4 regions of the Streptomyces sp. ITFR-16 genome follow, and region 1 is predicted to be linked to each of the others. Evidence: riboswitches for the same ligand, from Rfam matches in the RefSeq annotation. Region 1 holds a riboswitch; each other region holds the start of a gene.
The links. A riboswitch is a leader RNA that binds a small molecule or an ion and turns the genes downstream of it on or off. The one in region 1 is predicted to bind cyclic di-AMP.

Region 1 (3,812 bases):
AGTCACCCCCGCCGGCCCCAGCGGCTGCCCGCCGCGGTCCAGCAGGACAACGGCCGGGGCATGGTGATCATCCGCTCGCTGGCCAAGGAGTACGGCGGCCGGCTGACCGTCACCCCCACGGCCGACGGCGGTAAGACCGTCTGGATCGCCCTGCCGTGGCGCACCCCCGTCCAGCACTGAGCGGGCCGGTCGCCCGCCCCGGTCACGGCGTCGCGGCCGCCCGTCCGAACCCACTGCGCAGCAGCGAGCGCAGGGTCGCCGCCGCCGCACTCGTCCCTTCACCGCGATGCACCACCGAGATCGTCCGGCGGAACGTCCCCGGTTCCAGCCGGCGCACGGACAGCGGCGCAGGCGACATCGCGGCGACCATCTCCGGCACCACCGCCATCCCGATCCCCGCGCTGACCAGCGCGCACACCAGCGCATAGCCCGGCGCGACTCGCAGACCACCGCCGGCAGCGCCCCTGCCTCGGCCAGCGCGCTCTCCACCCCGCGGCGCGGCGGATGCGTGGGCGCGCTGCTGATGAGCGGCCTGCCCGCGAGTTCCGTCACCGGCAGCCTGCCGCTGCCGTCGGCCAGGACCTGCCCGACGGCCGTGACCAGCACCAGTTCCTCGACCAGCAGCGGTTCGGCGTGGACCCCGGAGGGCAGGGGCGTCGGGGCCGCCGGCTCGTAGGCGTGCGTCAGGGCGAGGTCGATCTCGCCGGCCGCGACCGCCGTCACCCCGTCCGGCGGCTCGTAGTCGGTGACCACCAGCTCCACATCCGGGTGCGCCCGGCGGAAGGCGCTGAGGACCGGGGGCAGCAGATGGATGCCGGCGGTGGTGAAGGTGCCGACCCGCAGCCGCCCGCCGGAGAGCCCGGCGAGCCGCGCCAGCTCGTGCCGGGCCTGGTCCATCTCGTCCAGGACCCGCCGGGCGCGGCCCGCCAGCAGCTCGCCGGCCGCCGTCAGCCGGGCCCCCCGGTGATGCCGCACCAGCAGCGCCGCACCCGCCTCCCGCTCCAGCTTGGCGAGCTGCTGGGAGAGCGCGGGGGCGGTGTAGCCGAGCCGGGCGGCGGCCCGGGTGATGGAACCGGCCTCGGCCACCGCCACCAGCGCGGCGAGCCGTGTCGGGTCGTACATTAAGCATTCCTTTGGGCAGACCCAGGAGATCGGAAGTACATGCTAAAGGCTCCGCTGGTCCAGGGTGGAGCCATGGACGCACAACTGACCGCCTTCGTCGGGGTCGCCGCCGCCATGGTCGCGCTCCCGGGCGCGGACTTCACCGTCGTCGTACGCAACGCCCTCGCCTCGCGCGCGGCGGGGGTGGCCGCCGCCCTCGGTGTCGCCGGCGGCCTGCTCGTGCACACCGCACTCGCCGTCGCCGGGCTGGCCGCCGTACTCGTGGCCGTACCGGTCCTCTTCCGCACCGTCCAGCTCCTGGGCGGGGCGTACGTGCTCTACCTGGGCATCAGTGCCCTCCTCGCGGCCCGGCGCCGCTCCGGACGGGCACCGGCCGAGGAGGCCGGGGACGGCGGGCAGGCCGCGCCGGGAACCCGGCGCGCGCTGCGGCAGGGCTTCCTCACCAACGCGCTGAACCCCAAGGCGCCCGTGCTCTTCCTCAGCCTCCTTCCGCAGTTCGTCCCGGCAGGGGCCGCCCCGCTGCCCAGGACGCTGCTGCTGGCCGCGATCGTCGTGGTGCTGGCGCTCATCTGGTTCCCGGCCGTGGCGCTCCTGGTGGACCGCCTGGGCCGGTGGCTGCGCCGGCCGCGGACTGCCCGGGCGATCGAGGGCGGCAGCGGCGCGGCACTCACCGCGCTGGGACTGGTGCTGGTGACCGGCCCCCTGGTGCACTGACGCGGGGCGTCAGGACACCCGGCCGTAGTAGACGCTCTTCGTCCAGATCTTCTCCAGGCGGACCACGGCGCCGGTCTTCGGCGAGTGCCAGATCTTCCCGCTGCCGGCGTAGATCCCCACGTGGTAGACGCTCCTGCCCGAGTGGAAGAAGACCAGGTCGCCGCGCTGCCGCTTGGAGGCGGAGATGTGGCGGGTCTTGTTGTACTGCTGCTGGGCCGTGCGCGGGAGCGTCTTGCCCGCCTTCTTGAACGAGTAGAGCGTGAGGCCCGAACAGTCGAAGCGGCTGGGGCCGGTGGCACCCCACCGGTAGGGCGCACCCTTCTTCGACGCGGCGATGTTGAGGGCCTTCATCGAATGGGTGGCCGCCTGGGCGTCGGTGACCGCACCGGGGACGAACAACGTGCCGCCGACGGCGGCGAGAGTCATGACCGAGGCCGTGGTGGCCCGGGCGAGCAGAGACGGGACATGAACCTGCGCAGACATGCGCAACCCTTCGTCAGCCGCCTGTGAAGGATGACCTGTCGGGTTCGGGCTGGCGAAGTTGCCCGGCCGCTGCAGCGGCTTCACCCCGAGGGTCGACCGCGGTCACGGTCGGCCCGTAGTGCTCGGGTCCTCCACTCCTGCCGATCCACTCCTGTCGACCAGGCATCCGGACGGCGGCAGGACTCGGCGTCCGCCCGGACCGCCCCGCCGCGGTGGCGGGGGCTTGTCGTCCCAGGGATCTTGACTCACCGAGTGCCGGATTTCCGAGGTGAAACGACCATATGTGAGGCTCGTCACGACTGACCTGTTCGGGTGGACAGGTGTCCTTTCGGGGAACTGGCGGCGCGCACCGCCCCGGGCCGTACCAGCGACGTAACGGGAGATTTCGCCCATCGTTCATTCCGGAAGCGCAAGTTGAGTTGTCCCTCGCGCGAGGGAATGCCTACGCCGAACGAGCGAGAAAAATCGATACCCGCGCCGGGCGTGTCGGTACGCGGAAGTCGATCAACTCGGTGGGTCGGGCGGCACGGTGATCCGCGCCGCCCGCCGCTCGCCGTCCAGTGCGCGCAGGGCCCGGGTCAACGTCGCGGTGTGGATGCGTGATTCGCCCCGCCGGTGCATCAGGGCGAGCGCGTCCCGCAGTGCGACCGCGTGCGAGGCCAGGGCCTGGGCGGCGCGCAGGGCGCCGTAGGTGTCGTCGCCGCGCGCCGGATTGATCCTGCCGAGCTGGTCGACGACTTGCAGATAGCGGTCGATGAACTCGGCCTCGGCCCGGGTCAGGGCGGGCAGCGGTGTGAACTCCGGCGGCTGCATGCCGGGTTCACCGCCCGGCCGGCGGTGGCGAGGGGACGCGGTCGCGCACGATGTGGTCGACCAGCCCGTATGCGAGGGCGCCTTCGGCGTCCAGGACGAGGTCGCGTTCGGTGTCCGCGGTGACCTGTCCGGCGGAGCGTCCCGTGTGCCGGGCGAGGATGCCGGTCAGCGTCTCGCGCATCCGGGCCAGCTCCCGCGCCTCGATCTCCAGATCGGACGGCTGTCCCTGGACGGGCTCCCGCAGTTCGGGCTGCTGTACCACCACCCGGGCCCCGGGCAGGGCGTGCCGCCGCCCGGGGGCGCCCGCCGCGAGCAGCACGGCCGCGTCGCCGCCGGCCTGGCCGAGACAGAAGGTCTCCACCTCGCAGGAGAGGAAGGACATCGTGTCGTAGACGGCGGTCATGGCGCCGAACGAGCCGCCCGGCGAGTTGATGTACAGCGAGACGGGCCGGTCGGGCGCGTCGTGCTCCAGGTACATGAACTGCGCGATCAGATCGTTGGCCGCGGTGTCGTCGACGGGCGTGCCGAGGAAGACGATCCGCTCGCCGAGGAGCTTGGAGTACGGGTCGAGCGTGCGGGTCCCCTGAGCGGTGCGCTCGGTGAATTCCGGCAGTACGTGACGGGCGGCGGGACGAAGCATGGCGAGAACCTCTCCTCCGGGCGCGCGGGGCCGGGGCACC
Region 2 (3,812 bases), 2.1 Mb from region 1:
TTCGCGGGCCAGCCGCTTGACGTACGCGTCGTCCTGGAGGCGGGCCTTCTCGTCCCGCAGCTCCTCGGTGCGCGCCTCGGCCTCCTGCGCCAGCCGCTGCTGGTCGGCGATCTCGTCGCGCTGCGAGACGTACTGACGCATCGGGTAGGCGAGGGCGACGACCAGGGAGCAGACGACCAGGGCCAGGAAGGCGGCCCGGCCGGTGAGCCGGGAGCGGCGGGCCTGCCGGCGGTTCTGGGACCGGTAGACGCGGGCGGCGGTCTGCTCGCCGAGCAGCCTCAGCCGGGTCGCGGTGGAGAACCGGTCCCGGTCCTTCGCGGCCATGTCTCCGCCTCCCCATTACGCACGTCCGTCCCCGCACACGGTACGGGACCGAGTGCGGGGACGGACGGAGGCCGGGGCAGTTGCCCCCGCCGGGCTTGTCAGCCCTTGAAGCGCGGGAAGGCGGAACGGCCCGCGTAGACCGCGGCGTCGTCGAGGATCTCCTCGATGCGCAGCAGCTGGTTGTACTTGGCGACACGGTCCGAGCGGGCCGGGGCGCCGGTCTTGATCTGGCCGCAGTTCACGGCGACCGCGAGGTCGGCGATGGTGACGTCCTCGGTCTCGCCGGAGCGGTGGGACATCATGCACTTGAAGCCGTTGCGCTGGGCCAGCTCGACGGCGTCCAGGGTCTCGGTCAGCGAACCGATCTGGTTGACCTTGACGAGCAGGGCGTTGGCGGAGCCCTCCTCGATGCCGCGGGCCAGGCGCTCCGGGTTGGTGACGAAGAGGTCGTCGCCGACGATCTGCACCTTGGCACCGAGCTTGTCGGTGATGACCTTCCAGCCGGCCCAGTCGTCCTCGTACAGCGGGTCCTCGATGGAGACCAGCGGGTACGCGGAGACGAGCTCCTCGTAGTACTCGGTCATCTCGGCGGCCGAGCGGGACTTGCCCTCGAACTCGTACTTGCCGTCCTTGTAGAACTCCGAGGCGGCGACGTCGAGCGCGAGCGCGATGTCCTTGCCCGGGGCGTAACCGGCCTCCTTGATGGCCTCGAGGATGAGGTCGAGGGCGGCGCGGTTGGACTCGAGGTTCGGCGCGAAGCCGCCCTCGTCACCGAGACCGGTGGACAGGCCCTTGGTCTTCAGGACCTTCTTGAGCGTGTGGTAGACCTCGGCGCCCCAGCGCAGGGCCTCGGAAAAGGACTCCGCGCCGATGGGGGCGATCATGAACTCCTGGATGTCCACGTTGGAGTCGGCGTGCGACCCACCGTTGAGGATGTTCATCATCGGGACGGGCAGCAGGTGCGCGTTCGGGCCACCGAGGTAGCGGAACAGCGGCAGGTCGGAGGCCTCGGAGGCGGCGTGCGCCACGGCGAGCGAGACGCCGAGGATGGCGTTGGCGCCGAGCGAGCCCTTGTTCTCCGTGGCGTCCAGGTCGAACATCGCCTGGTCGATGAGGCGCTGCTCGGTCGCGTCGTACCCGACGAGCTCCGGGCCGATCTGCTCGATCACGGCGAGGACGGCCTTCTCGACGCCCTTGCCCTGGTAGCGGTTGGGGTCACCGTCGCGAAGCTCAATGGCCTCGAACGCACCGGTGGAGGCTCCGGACGGGACAGCAGCACGACCCGTGCTGCCGTCGTCGAGGCCAACCTCGACCTCGACCGTGGGGTTGCCCCGGGAGTCGAGGATTTCCCGGGCTACGACGACGTCGATGGACGGCACGAGGCATCTCCTTCTGGGATATGACGCTGGTTGTGCAGGGTCACTTTGGCCTTGCGACAAGAGCCTAACCGGCCCGGCCCGCTCCGTCGGCCGGGCGCCCGTCCCCTGGGACGAAAAAGGACCCAAGGGCAGGCATAGCGGGACAGACGGCCAGAAATTTACTGACCAGTAACGACAACAGTTGAACGATCAAGCCTCCCGGTGACCGCCCGCCGGCCGCGCAGGCGGCGCCGGAACCGGCAGACCCCGGCCCGGAGCGCACGGGGGGAAGGTGCGCACCGGGCCGGGGCGGCCGTGGTGATCAGCGAGGAGAGGTCGCCACTACTTCGTCAGGTGGAGCTGCTGGCCCGGGTAGATCAGGTCGGCGTCCTCGACGATGTCCTTGTTGAGCTTGAAGAGCTTCGCCCAGCCGCCCTTGACCTTGTGGTCCGCGGCGATCTTGCTGAGCGAGTCGCCCGCGACGACCTTGTACTCGCCGTCACCCTTGGCGACCTTGTCGCCGGTGGGGGTGGTGACGGTCTTCTTCTCGGCCTTCTTCGGGGCGGCCGAGCGGTCCGAGCGGTTGGTGGCGGGCGCCTCGGTGCGCTCGGCCTTCTTCGGCGCGGCCTGCTGGGCCGGCGCGGACTCCTGCTTCGGAGCGGTCTCGGTCTTGGCGGCACCGGAGCCGGTGTCGACGCCCGGGTCGACACCGTCGTTGCTCAGGTTGCCGGCGCCGGCGCAGGACCAGGCGCCCGGGCCCTGCATGTCGAGGAGCTTCTCGGCGGTGGCGATCTGCTGGGCCTTGGTGGCCAGGTCGGCGCGGGCCGCGTACTGGGTGCCGCCGGCGGCGGCCCAGCTGGACTGCGAGAACTGCAGGCCGCCGTAGTAGCCGTTGCCGGTGTTGATGGACCAGTTGCCACCGGACTCGCACTGGGCGACGGCGTCCCACGTGGACACCGAGGCGGCGGAGGCGCCGGTCGCGCCCATGAGCGGGACGGCGATGGCGGCACCGGTGACACCGGCGAGCGTGGCGATACGGACGGCCTTGGACGGGCGGCGGTGCTTGTTGCCCTTGCTGTTGAGCAGCATCGAGACTTCTCCTCACCGACGCCTACGAGGTGAGCTGTCGGGTTCGGGCCAAGTGAGTTGCCCGGTCGCACGTCCTTGCGTGCGACTTCACCCCTAGCCGGTCCTGGTGCGTCTCACGACGACCGGGCCCGGCGCCTACCTGGGTCCCCCGCTCCTGCCTACGGCGCTTTACGCGTCTGTTCCCTTCGACCGACGGCAGGATTCGGCGTGACGGTCGACGGGGCCCGCGGTGCGAGCGGTTCCGACCGTAAACACACGCAACCCCCACATTCAAAGAAGGACATACCGGATAAACAGCCCTTCCTTGCATCCTATGAACGCCTGTTTGCGCAGGTCGGAACGGATGCGGGGGGACCTCCCGGACAAGACACGCCAGTTCACGCAAAGAGACCCATGTCTCACTCCTTCCAAAGTGGGACATAGGCCTCTGAACTACCCCAGTTTTCGGGGCGCTTTCGACTGCTTCCGAGCCGATGATCAGATGATGCTCATTCAGCCTTCAGGCCGAGGTCGAGGCTCTGGCCAGGCAGGATGAGGTCCGGGTCGGAGCCGACCTCCGCCTTGTTGGCCTCGTAGAGCGCCGGCCAGCCGCCGGGCAGGTCCTGTGCGTCCGCAATCGCCCAGAGGTTGTCGCCCGGCCGCACCGTGTACGTGCCGTCCTCGGCCTGGGCACCCGTGTCGCGGGCGCCGCCGTCACCGCGCGAGGCGTGCCGCCCCGAGTCCCGGCCGCTGCCGCCGCCCCGGGTCTCCTCGGGCGCCGGAGCGCCCCGGTGCCTGCCGCCCTTCTCCTGCGCCCCGTCCGACGGGTCCGCCGAGCCGGAGGGGCCGGTGGAGGGCGTGGCGGACGGGGAGGCCGAGGCGTCCGGCGTCTTCCCGTCGCTCTTGCCCTTGCCCTTCGCGTCACCCTTGTCCGTGGCCTCGGGCGACGGCGTGTCCGTCTTCTCCGACTCCGACGCGTCGTCGGAGGGATCGGCGCCCAGGGACCCGTCCTCGCTCCCGGAGGTGTCGGAGGCGTCCGAGGAGGGGTCGGCGGAGGGCGTG
Region 3 (3,812 bases), 150 kb from region 1:
AGGTCGGCGAGGCCGTTGCCGTCGTAGTCGCCCGTGGTCAGCGCCTTGGGCGCGATCTCGTGGCCGGGGTCGGCCGGGATGTCCTCGCGTGCGGTGGGCGCCAGGGGTGCGGTGCCCTTCTTCAGCAGGGCCGCGTCGTACTGGAACAGCGTGAGATCGGAGCGGTCGGTCACGGCCAGCTGGTCGCCCGGGATGTCGGGGCTGAAGTGGGCCGCCGCGAGGGCGGTGCCGAACCGGTCGGACGCGGTGGGCTCGCCGGCCTGCAGCCAGTCGCTGTCCGCCCCCGAGAGCCCCTGCGGGGAGCCCCACAGCACGACGGCCCCACCGGCGTCGGCCAGGGGTTCGACGTCCTCGCCGGGTACGCCCACGATCGCGTCGTCGTAGCCGTCCCCGTCCAGGTCGCCGGTGGCCAGGGCGGCGCCGAAGGCGTCGCCCGCCTCGGCCGCGCCGCGCACCCCGGCCGAGTTCTGGCTGAAGACGGCGGACCGGGTGGTCCCGATGCCGGTGGAGGCGCCGTACTGCACGGTCACGTAGCCCGCGCCCTTCTTGCCGTCGACGGTCCCGCCGGGCGCGCCGATGAGCACGTCCTCGTGGCCGTCGCCGTTGAAATCGGTGTTGCGGTCGCTCGACCGCGTTCCGCCGGGTGTGCCGGCGTGAGCGGCGGGCGCGGTGATCGCGGCCCCCGCCAGCAGGAGAAAGGAGGCCGCGACGACAGCGGCCGGACGAGAGGTACGCACGAACGGCTCCTCGGTTCAAGGACGACCGGGCGGAGTCCGGGGGAAGCCGGGAAGGGCCCGTTACCTCCCTGGCCCCCTGTTCGACCGCCTCTGGGGCACAAGGGTTGTACGGCATGCGAAAAGGGGTGGAAGGGAGCGGTTTCGCTCCCTTCCACCCCTGCTCACCGTTCCGCCCCGAGCGCGGAACCGCTGAGACCGGCGGGCGCCTGGATCAGTAGGCGCCGAACACGTTGTCGATCGAGCCGTACGTGGCGGCGGCGTAGTTGCACGCGGCCGTGATGTTGGCGACCGGGTCCAGGATGTCCATGGACGTACCGGGCACGTGGTAGGCGTCGAACGTGGGCTGGATGACCTGGAGGAGACCCTTCGAGGGGGTGCCCGCGGCGGCGTTCGAGTCCCAGTTGTTGACGACCTGGGGGTTGCCCGAGGACTCGCGGATGATGTTGCGGTAGATGCCGTCGTAGCTGCCGGGGATGCCGTGCTCGGCCATGACCGCCAGCGACTCCTTGATCCAGCCGTCGAGGTCGTTCGTGTACGACGTCGCGGTCTGCGCCGGCGTGGTGGCGGCGGTCTCCTCGGCGACAGGGGTGGCCGTGGTGCGCTCGGAACGGTCGGCGCGGGGGGCGCTCTCGGTCCGGTCGGCCGACTGCGCGGAGGCGCCGGAGTTGTTCTCGGCCTTGGACGGGGCCTTCGGCGCGGACTTCGGAGCGGCGGCGGTGGACTTGGCGCCGATGGTCAGCTTCAGGCCCGGGTGAATGAGGTCGGGATTGCCGCCGACGACGTTCCGGTTGTCCTTGTAGAGCCGCTCCCAGCCGCCGGTGAGGGAATGCCCCTTGGCGATCTTGTAAAGCGAATCGCCGGAGACCACGGAATAGGTGGTGGGCGTCGCCTTCCGTACGGCAATTTCCTTGCCGGCCACGGAAGTCGGGGCCGCGGCCTTTTCGGCGACGACGGACTGCGCCGGGGCGGCGGAAGCCGATCCGGCGGCGATCATGGGGAGTGCGAGAACGACTCCGCCCGTGCTCACGGCAATGAAACCGCGGGTCAGGGGCGTGGACTTGGCACGGCGGTGCTTACCCTTGATGGGCATGGCGCTTTTCCTCTCCGCCGCCTGCGAGGTGAGCTGTCGGGTTCGGACTGGAGATGTCCGGCCGCACATGGCGACTTCACCCCTAGCCGCTCCGGATACCGGACCGGCGGCAAACCTGGGTCCCCCGCTCCTGCCGTACGTGAGTGGTCGGGTTACCGGACGGCGGCAGGATTCGGCGTTCCATCCGGATTGACGGCGACCGTAAGCGAGAAACGTCGGCCGAAACAAGCCCGGAATTCGTGATCACAATTGATTGCAAGATCGAATAAAGGGAAATTCACGTGACCGACCGCACAGGGCGAAGTCAACTTTCTTGGCACGACAGGGAACCGAAGCCCTCGGCGTCGCGTCTTCACGGGGAAACGTGACGCTGGCCACTGCGCCCGAAAGGGGCGATTTGGCGGCCCTTAGCAGCTTTTGGCATGGAAATAAGGGGCCGGGGAGAGCAATAGCCCCTTAATGCCGATAATTACCCAATACGGACAATCCGCCACTTCGTGCGGCGCGACTCGCGGGTCCGGGCCCCGTTCCGCCCCACCCGGCCGCATCGCCGTCATATGGTTAGCCTAACCTAAGTAGCCCGAGCCGATCATGGCGCTTCCGGGCGCTCCCCTGCCCTGAATCGGCGTCAGTCGCCCCGGCTCCCCACGGCATTGAAAGGCTCTCCCATGGCACTGCCCGCCATCGCCCCCTATCCCCTTCCCGGCGCGGACGAACTCCCCGCGAACCGGGTCGCGTGGACCGTCGATCCGGCGCGTGCCGTCCTGCTCGTCCACGACCTCCAGAATCACTTCCTCGGGGCCTTCGCCGCCGGCGAGCAGCCGCTGACCGGGATGCTCGACAACACCGCCCGCCTCGTCGGGGAGTGCCGGCGCACCGGCATCCCGGTGATCTACTCGGCCCAGCGCGGCGGCCAGACGGCCGAGGAGCGCGGCCTCCAGCTCGACTTCTGGGGTCCCGGCGCGGCGGACGACCCCGAGGCGCTGGCCATGCCGGAGTCCGTGGCACCCGCCGCCGGTGACACGGTGCTCACCAAGTGGAAGTACAGCGCCTTCGTCCGTACCGAACTGGAGTCACTGGTACGGGAGTCGGGCCGGGACCAGCTGGTGATCACCGGCGTGTACGCGCACATCGGGGTGCTCATGAGCGCCGCCGACGCGTGGATGCGGGACATTCAGGCGTTCGTCGTGGCCGACGCCGTCGCCGACTTCTCACGCGAGGACCACGACATGGCGCTGCGCTGGGCCGCCGGCCGCTGCGCGGTCGTAACCACCACCGACACCGTCCTCGCGGAGATCTGAGTCCCATGGCCCGCACGCCGGAGCAGATCCGCGACGATGCCGGGGCCCGGCCGCCGCTGCGGGAGGTCTCATGACCGTCCTGCTCACCGGGGACACCGGCACCACGCCGGACGGGCCGCCCGAGCCGTCCGGGCCGCGCAGGACGGACACCGTGCTGCCGTTGACGGCGGCGCAGGCGGGCGCGTGGCATGCGCGGCACGCCGGTCCGCGCGGCCCCGCTCAGCACCTCGCGGAGTGCCTGGAGATCTCCGGACCGCTGGATCCGGCGGTCTTCGCGGCCGCGCTGCGCCGGGTGACGGCCGAGACCGACGCGCTGCGCGTGCGGATCGAGGACTCCCCCGAGGGCCCCGTCCAGCGCATCGCCCCCTCGGCCGACCCGGCGCTCACCGTGCACGACCTGCGGGGCGCGCCCGACGCGGACCTGCGGGCGGAGACGTGGATGCGGGCCGACCTGGACGCGCCGTGCGATCCGGCGGCGGGTCCGCTGTTCCGGCACGCGCTGTTCCGGGTCGGGGAGGAGCGCTGGCTCTGGTACCTGCGCGTCCACCACCTGGCCATGGACGCCTACGGCTGCTGCCTCCTCGTGCGGCGCACGGCCGAGGTCCACACGGCGTTCGCCCGGGGCGGCGACCCCGGCCGGCGCCCCTTCGGCACCCTGACCGAGCTCGTCGCGCAGGACGCCGG
Region 4 (3,812 bases), 5.0 Mb from region 1:
TCGCGACCGCTCGGATTTCTGCGAAGAAGCCGCGGCACCCCTGAGGGGTGTCGCGGCTTCTTCGTTCACACAAAAGGCGCGGCCTGCCCGACGGAATTCGGGCAGCCGAAAGAAAGCCCCGCGAAATACCCGCTCTTTGTATACGGGGGCATTGTTAAAGGCGGCCGCTCGGGGTGTTTACGGAATGTTGCGAACTCCTCACCCGGCCGGGACGGGCGGCGGCCTCCGGGCGGCCCGGGCGGCGCAGCCGGTGGGCGGCGGTGGCCCGCTCGGCGTGCTGGGCGGCGAGGGCCCTGGCGCGGTCCGCGTCCCCCCGGGCCACGGCGTCCACGATGGCCCCGTGCTCGGCCCAGGAGTCGGCGGGGCGGGCCGGCTGGTCGACCGCGTACATCCAGGCGATCTTGTGCCGCAGCTGGGTGAGCAGGGCGATCAGGCCCGCGCTGCCCGAGGCCTGGGCGAGCGTCTCGTGGAACCAGCCGCCCAGGGAGCGCAGATCCTCCCCCTCGCCCCGGCGGGCCCGCTCCTGGCCCAGCCTGACCAGGCCGCGCAACACCTTGAGGTGCGCCTCGGTGCGGCGCTGGGCGGCGCGGGCCGCACCGAGCGGCTCCAGCAGCATCCGGACCTCCAGGAGGTCGGCGGCCTCCTGCTCGGTCGGCTCGGCGACACAGGCTCCGGCGTGCCGGCGGGTGACGACGAAACCCTCGGACTCCAGGGTGCGCAGCGCTTCGCGGACCGGGACCCGGGAGACCCCGTAACGGCGCGCGAGCACCTCCTCGGTGAGTCGGCTGCCGCGCTCGAAGACACCGGAGACGATGTCGTCACGGATTGCCGTGCATACCGAATGCGCCGGAATGCGCATGTCCGAACCTCCGCATTAATCCCCGCGAAACGCGGCCGATCGACGCCTGCACCGTGACTCTATTGCAATGCGGACGCATTTCCGATGCCGGGTGGAAATTCATGAATATCTTTTGGTCACGGACCCGTTCGGCGACAGGTGAGGCCGAGTGCCCGGCGCGGCGGGCACGACGAAGGCCCCGGCGTGGTGCCGGGGCCTTCGTCGTGGGGTTCCGTGGGGGGAAGCTTCGGGCCGGTCAGACCGTGACGCCGTGCGCGCGCAGGTAGGCGACGGGGTCCATGTCGGAGCCGTACGAGGGCGTGGTGCGGGCCTCGAAGTGGAGGTGCGGGCCCGTGGAGTTGCCGGTGGAGCCGGAGAGCCCGATCTGCCGGCCCGCGCCGACGCTCTGGCCGACGGAGACACCGATGGAGGAGAGGTGGCCGTACTGGGTGTACGTGCCGTCCGCCATCCGGAGCACGATGTTGTTGCCGTACGCGCCGCCCCAGCCGGCCTCGACGACCGTGCCGGAGCCGACCGCGACGACGGAGCTGCCGGACGCGGCGTGGAAGTCGATGCCGGAGTGGCTGCCGGAGGACCAGAGCGAGCCGCTGGACTTGTAGCCGGTGGTCACGTACGAACCGGCGACGGGGAGCCGGAAGGACGCGCCCAGGGCGGTGCGCGCGGTGGAGCGGGTGGCGCGCGAGGCGCTCTCACGGGCCTTCTCGGCGCGGGCGGCCTTCGCCTTGGCCTTCGCCGCCGCCTTGGCCTTGGCCTCGGCCTTCTTCTTCGCCTCGGCCTTCTTCGCGGCCTTCGCCTTGGCTTCCGCCTTCTTCTCGGCGACATCGGCCTGGTGCTGCTGCACGTCGGCCTGCGCCTCGATCCGCTCGGCGAGGGTGTTCTCGATGGTGATGATCTGCGAGAGACCGGTCTCGCCTGCGGAGGGGGTCCCGGTGTCCGCGGCGAGGGCCGGGGAGGCCAGCCCGCCGATGACGCCGGTGGTGGCGAGAGTCGCGATGCCGACAGCCTTCGCGCCGCGGCGCGTCAGACGGTTCGGGGCACGGTGCTTCCCGGTGGCACGGGTGAACGCCATGGGGTGGCTGGTCCTTTCCTTCCTTCTCGCCTACCGGGTTAGCTGACGGGTTCGGAGCAGGAAGGTCTCCTACGGATGCGCCGGCCTCGCACGAGGCGCGGGCGTCCGATTCACCCCAGGGACTGCGTGGGTCCCCGGCTCCCCAGGCTCGCGCCTGACGGGGACTCGGCGATGGCTGCCCGGTATGGCACGGATGCGGCATACGAGTGACGGACAGCGGAGCCGACGCTAAGCGGGGCCGCTTCCCGTCACCAAACGGACAGCCGGTTTTGTAGCGCATCCCACAGGGCAGAGGGGCAACCTCTCCCGCAAAGCGGACAAAACGGAAGGCTCCGGCGGGGATCGACCCGCCGGAGCCTTCCGTCTGCCCCGGTTCGGGGCGGTGTGAGGGTCAGCCGCTGACGACCGACACCTCTCCGATGCCGAGCGCCCTGACGGGCTCCTCGATCTGCGCGGCGTCGCCGACCAGCACCGTGACCAGCCGGTCCCCCGGGAACGCGTTGACCACGGCCGCGGTGGCCTCCACCGTGCCCGTCTCGGCGAGGCGCGCGTACAGCTGCGCCTGGTAGTCGTCCGGGAGGTGCTGCTCGACCTGGTCGGCCAGGGTGCCCGCGACGGAGGCCGCCGTCTCGAACTTCAGCGGGGCGACGCCCACGAGGTTCTGCACGGCCGTCTCGCGCTCGGCGTCCGTCAGCCCCTCGGCCGCCAGCGTGCGCAGGACCTTCCACAGGTCCTCCAGCGCCGGACCGGTGGACTCGGTGTCCACGGACCCGCTGATGGCGAGCATCGCGGCCCCCGTCGCCCCCGAGGCGGAGTCCGGGGCGGAGGAGCGCAGCACCTGGGCGAAGGCCCGCACGCCGTACGTGTAGCCCTTCTCCTCGCGCAGCACCCGGTCGAGCCGGGAGGTGAGCGTGCCGCCCAGGCAGTACGTCCCGAGCACCTGGGCCGGCCACACGCTGTCGTGGCGGTCGGCGCCGATCCGGCCGATCAGCAGCTGCGTCTGCACCGCGCCGGGCCGGTCCACGATCACCACACGGCCGGTGTCGTCGGCGGTGATCGGCGGGACGGGACGGGGCTCGGCCGTGTTGCCCGACCAGTCGCCGAGGGTGTCGGCGAGCAGCGCGTCCAGGTCGATGCCGGTCAGGTCGCCGACGACCACGGCGGTCGCGGTGGACGGGCGGACGTGCGCGTCGTAGAAGGCGCGCACGGCGGCGGAGTCGATCCGCGCCACGGTCTCCTCGGTGCCCAGCCGCGGGCGCGACATGCGGGCCGTGGCCGGGAAGAGTTCCTTGGAGAGCTGCTTGGCCGCGCGGCGGGCCGGGTTGGCCTGCTCGTGGGGGATCTCGTCCAGGCGGTTGCCCACCAGCCGCTCGATCTCGCTGTCGGCGAAGGCCGGCGCCCGCAGCGCCTCGGCGACCAGGCCGAGCGCCTTGGCCAGCCGGGACGCCGGAACCTCCAGGGAGACCCGGACACCGGGGTGGTCGGCGTGGGCGTCCAGGGTGGCGCCGCACCGCTCCAGCTCGGCGGCGAACTCCTCGGCGCTCTGCTTGTCGGTGCCCTCGGACAGTGCGCGCGACATGATCGTCGCGACCCCGTCCAGTCCCTCGGGCTCGGCGTCCAGCGGGGCGTCGAGGAAGATCTCGACGGCGACGACCTGCTGGCCGGGGCGGTGGCAGCGCAGCACCGTGAGGCCGTTGGGCAGGGAGCCGCGCTCGGGCGCGGGGAAGGCCCAGGGCCTGGCCACGCCGGGGGCGGGCTGCGGGTGGTACTCCATCGAGACTCCAGTCGCGGCAGCGTCGGTCACTGGTCCGCCCCTTCCGGCGCGTCGGTGTCGGTGGCGGCGTCCGCCTCTTCGGCGGATTCGGCCGACTCGATGGGCTCGTA

Region 2: it holds a riboswitch for cyclic di-AMP, as region 1 does, so the genes downstream of both, RLT58_RS21835 (transglycosylase family protein) here and RLT58_RS31170 (C40 family peptidase) in region 1, are expected to answer to the same signal.
Region 3: it holds a riboswitch for cyclic di-AMP, as region 1 does, so the genes downstream of both, RLT58_RS31805 (LysM peptidoglycan-binding domain-containing protein) here and RLT58_RS31170 (C40 family peptidase) in region 1, are expected to answer to the same signal.
Region 4: it holds a riboswitch for cyclic di-AMP, as region 1 does, so the genes downstream of both, RLT58_RS08670 (M23 family metallopeptidase) here and RLT58_RS31170 (C40 family peptidase) in region 1, are expected to answer to the same signal.

What each region holds. Positions count from the first base shown of each region.
Region 1 covers NZ_CP134609.1:6,994,859-6,998,670, forward strand. Annotated here, with positions in the region: gene RLT58_RS31155 (ATP-binding protein) at 1-180, shown strand, start outside; partial or broken gene RLT58_RS31160 (LysR family transcriptional regulator) at 203-1,122, opposite strand; gene RLT58_RS31165 (LysE family translocator) at 1,195-1,836, shown strand; gene RLT58_RS31170 (C40 family peptidase) at 1,846-2,319, opposite strand; cyclic di-AMP (ydaO/yuaA leader) riboswitch at 2,323-2,518, opposite strand; gene RLT58_RS31175 (hypothetical protein) at 2,824-3,132, opposite strand; gene RLT58_RS31180 (ATP-dependent Clp protease proteolytic subunit) at 3,140-3,772, opposite strand.
Region 2 covers NZ_CP134609.1:4,917,786-4,921,597, reverse strand. Annotated here, with positions in the region: gene RLT58_RS21845 (FtsB family cell division protein) at 1-324, opposite strand, end outside; gene eno (phosphopyruvate hydratase) at 423-1,703, opposite strand; gene RLT58_RS21835 (transglycosylase family protein) at 2,025-2,771, opposite strand; cyclic di-AMP (ydaO/yuaA leader) riboswitch at 2,776-2,947, opposite strand; gene RLT58_RS21830 (transglycosylase family protein) at 3,260-3,812, opposite strand, start outside.
Region 3 covers NZ_CP134609.1:7,142,343-7,146,154, reverse strand. Annotated here, with positions in the region: gene RLT58_RS31810 (FG-GAP repeat protein) at 1-737, opposite strand, end outside; gene RLT58_RS31805 (LysM peptidoglycan-binding domain-containing protein) at 949-1,827, opposite strand; cyclic di-AMP (ydaO/yuaA leader) riboswitch at 1,833-2,015, opposite strand; gene RLT58_RS31800 (isochorismatase family protein) at 2,496-3,128, shown strand; partial or broken gene RLT58_RS31795 (condensation domain-containing protein) at 3,199-3,812, shown strand, end outside.
Region 4 covers NZ_CP134609.1:1,961,018-1,964,829, forward strand. Annotated here, with positions in the region: gene RLT58_RS08665 (GntR family transcriptional regulator) at 155-859, opposite strand; gene RLT58_RS08670 (M23 family metallopeptidase) at 1,095-1,928, opposite strand; cyclic di-AMP (ydaO/yuaA leader) riboswitch at 1,942-2,109, opposite strand; gene RLT58_RS08675 (M16 family metallopeptidase) at 2,320-3,702, opposite strand; gene RLT58_RS08680 (M16 family metallopeptidase) at 3,729-3,812, opposite strand, start outside.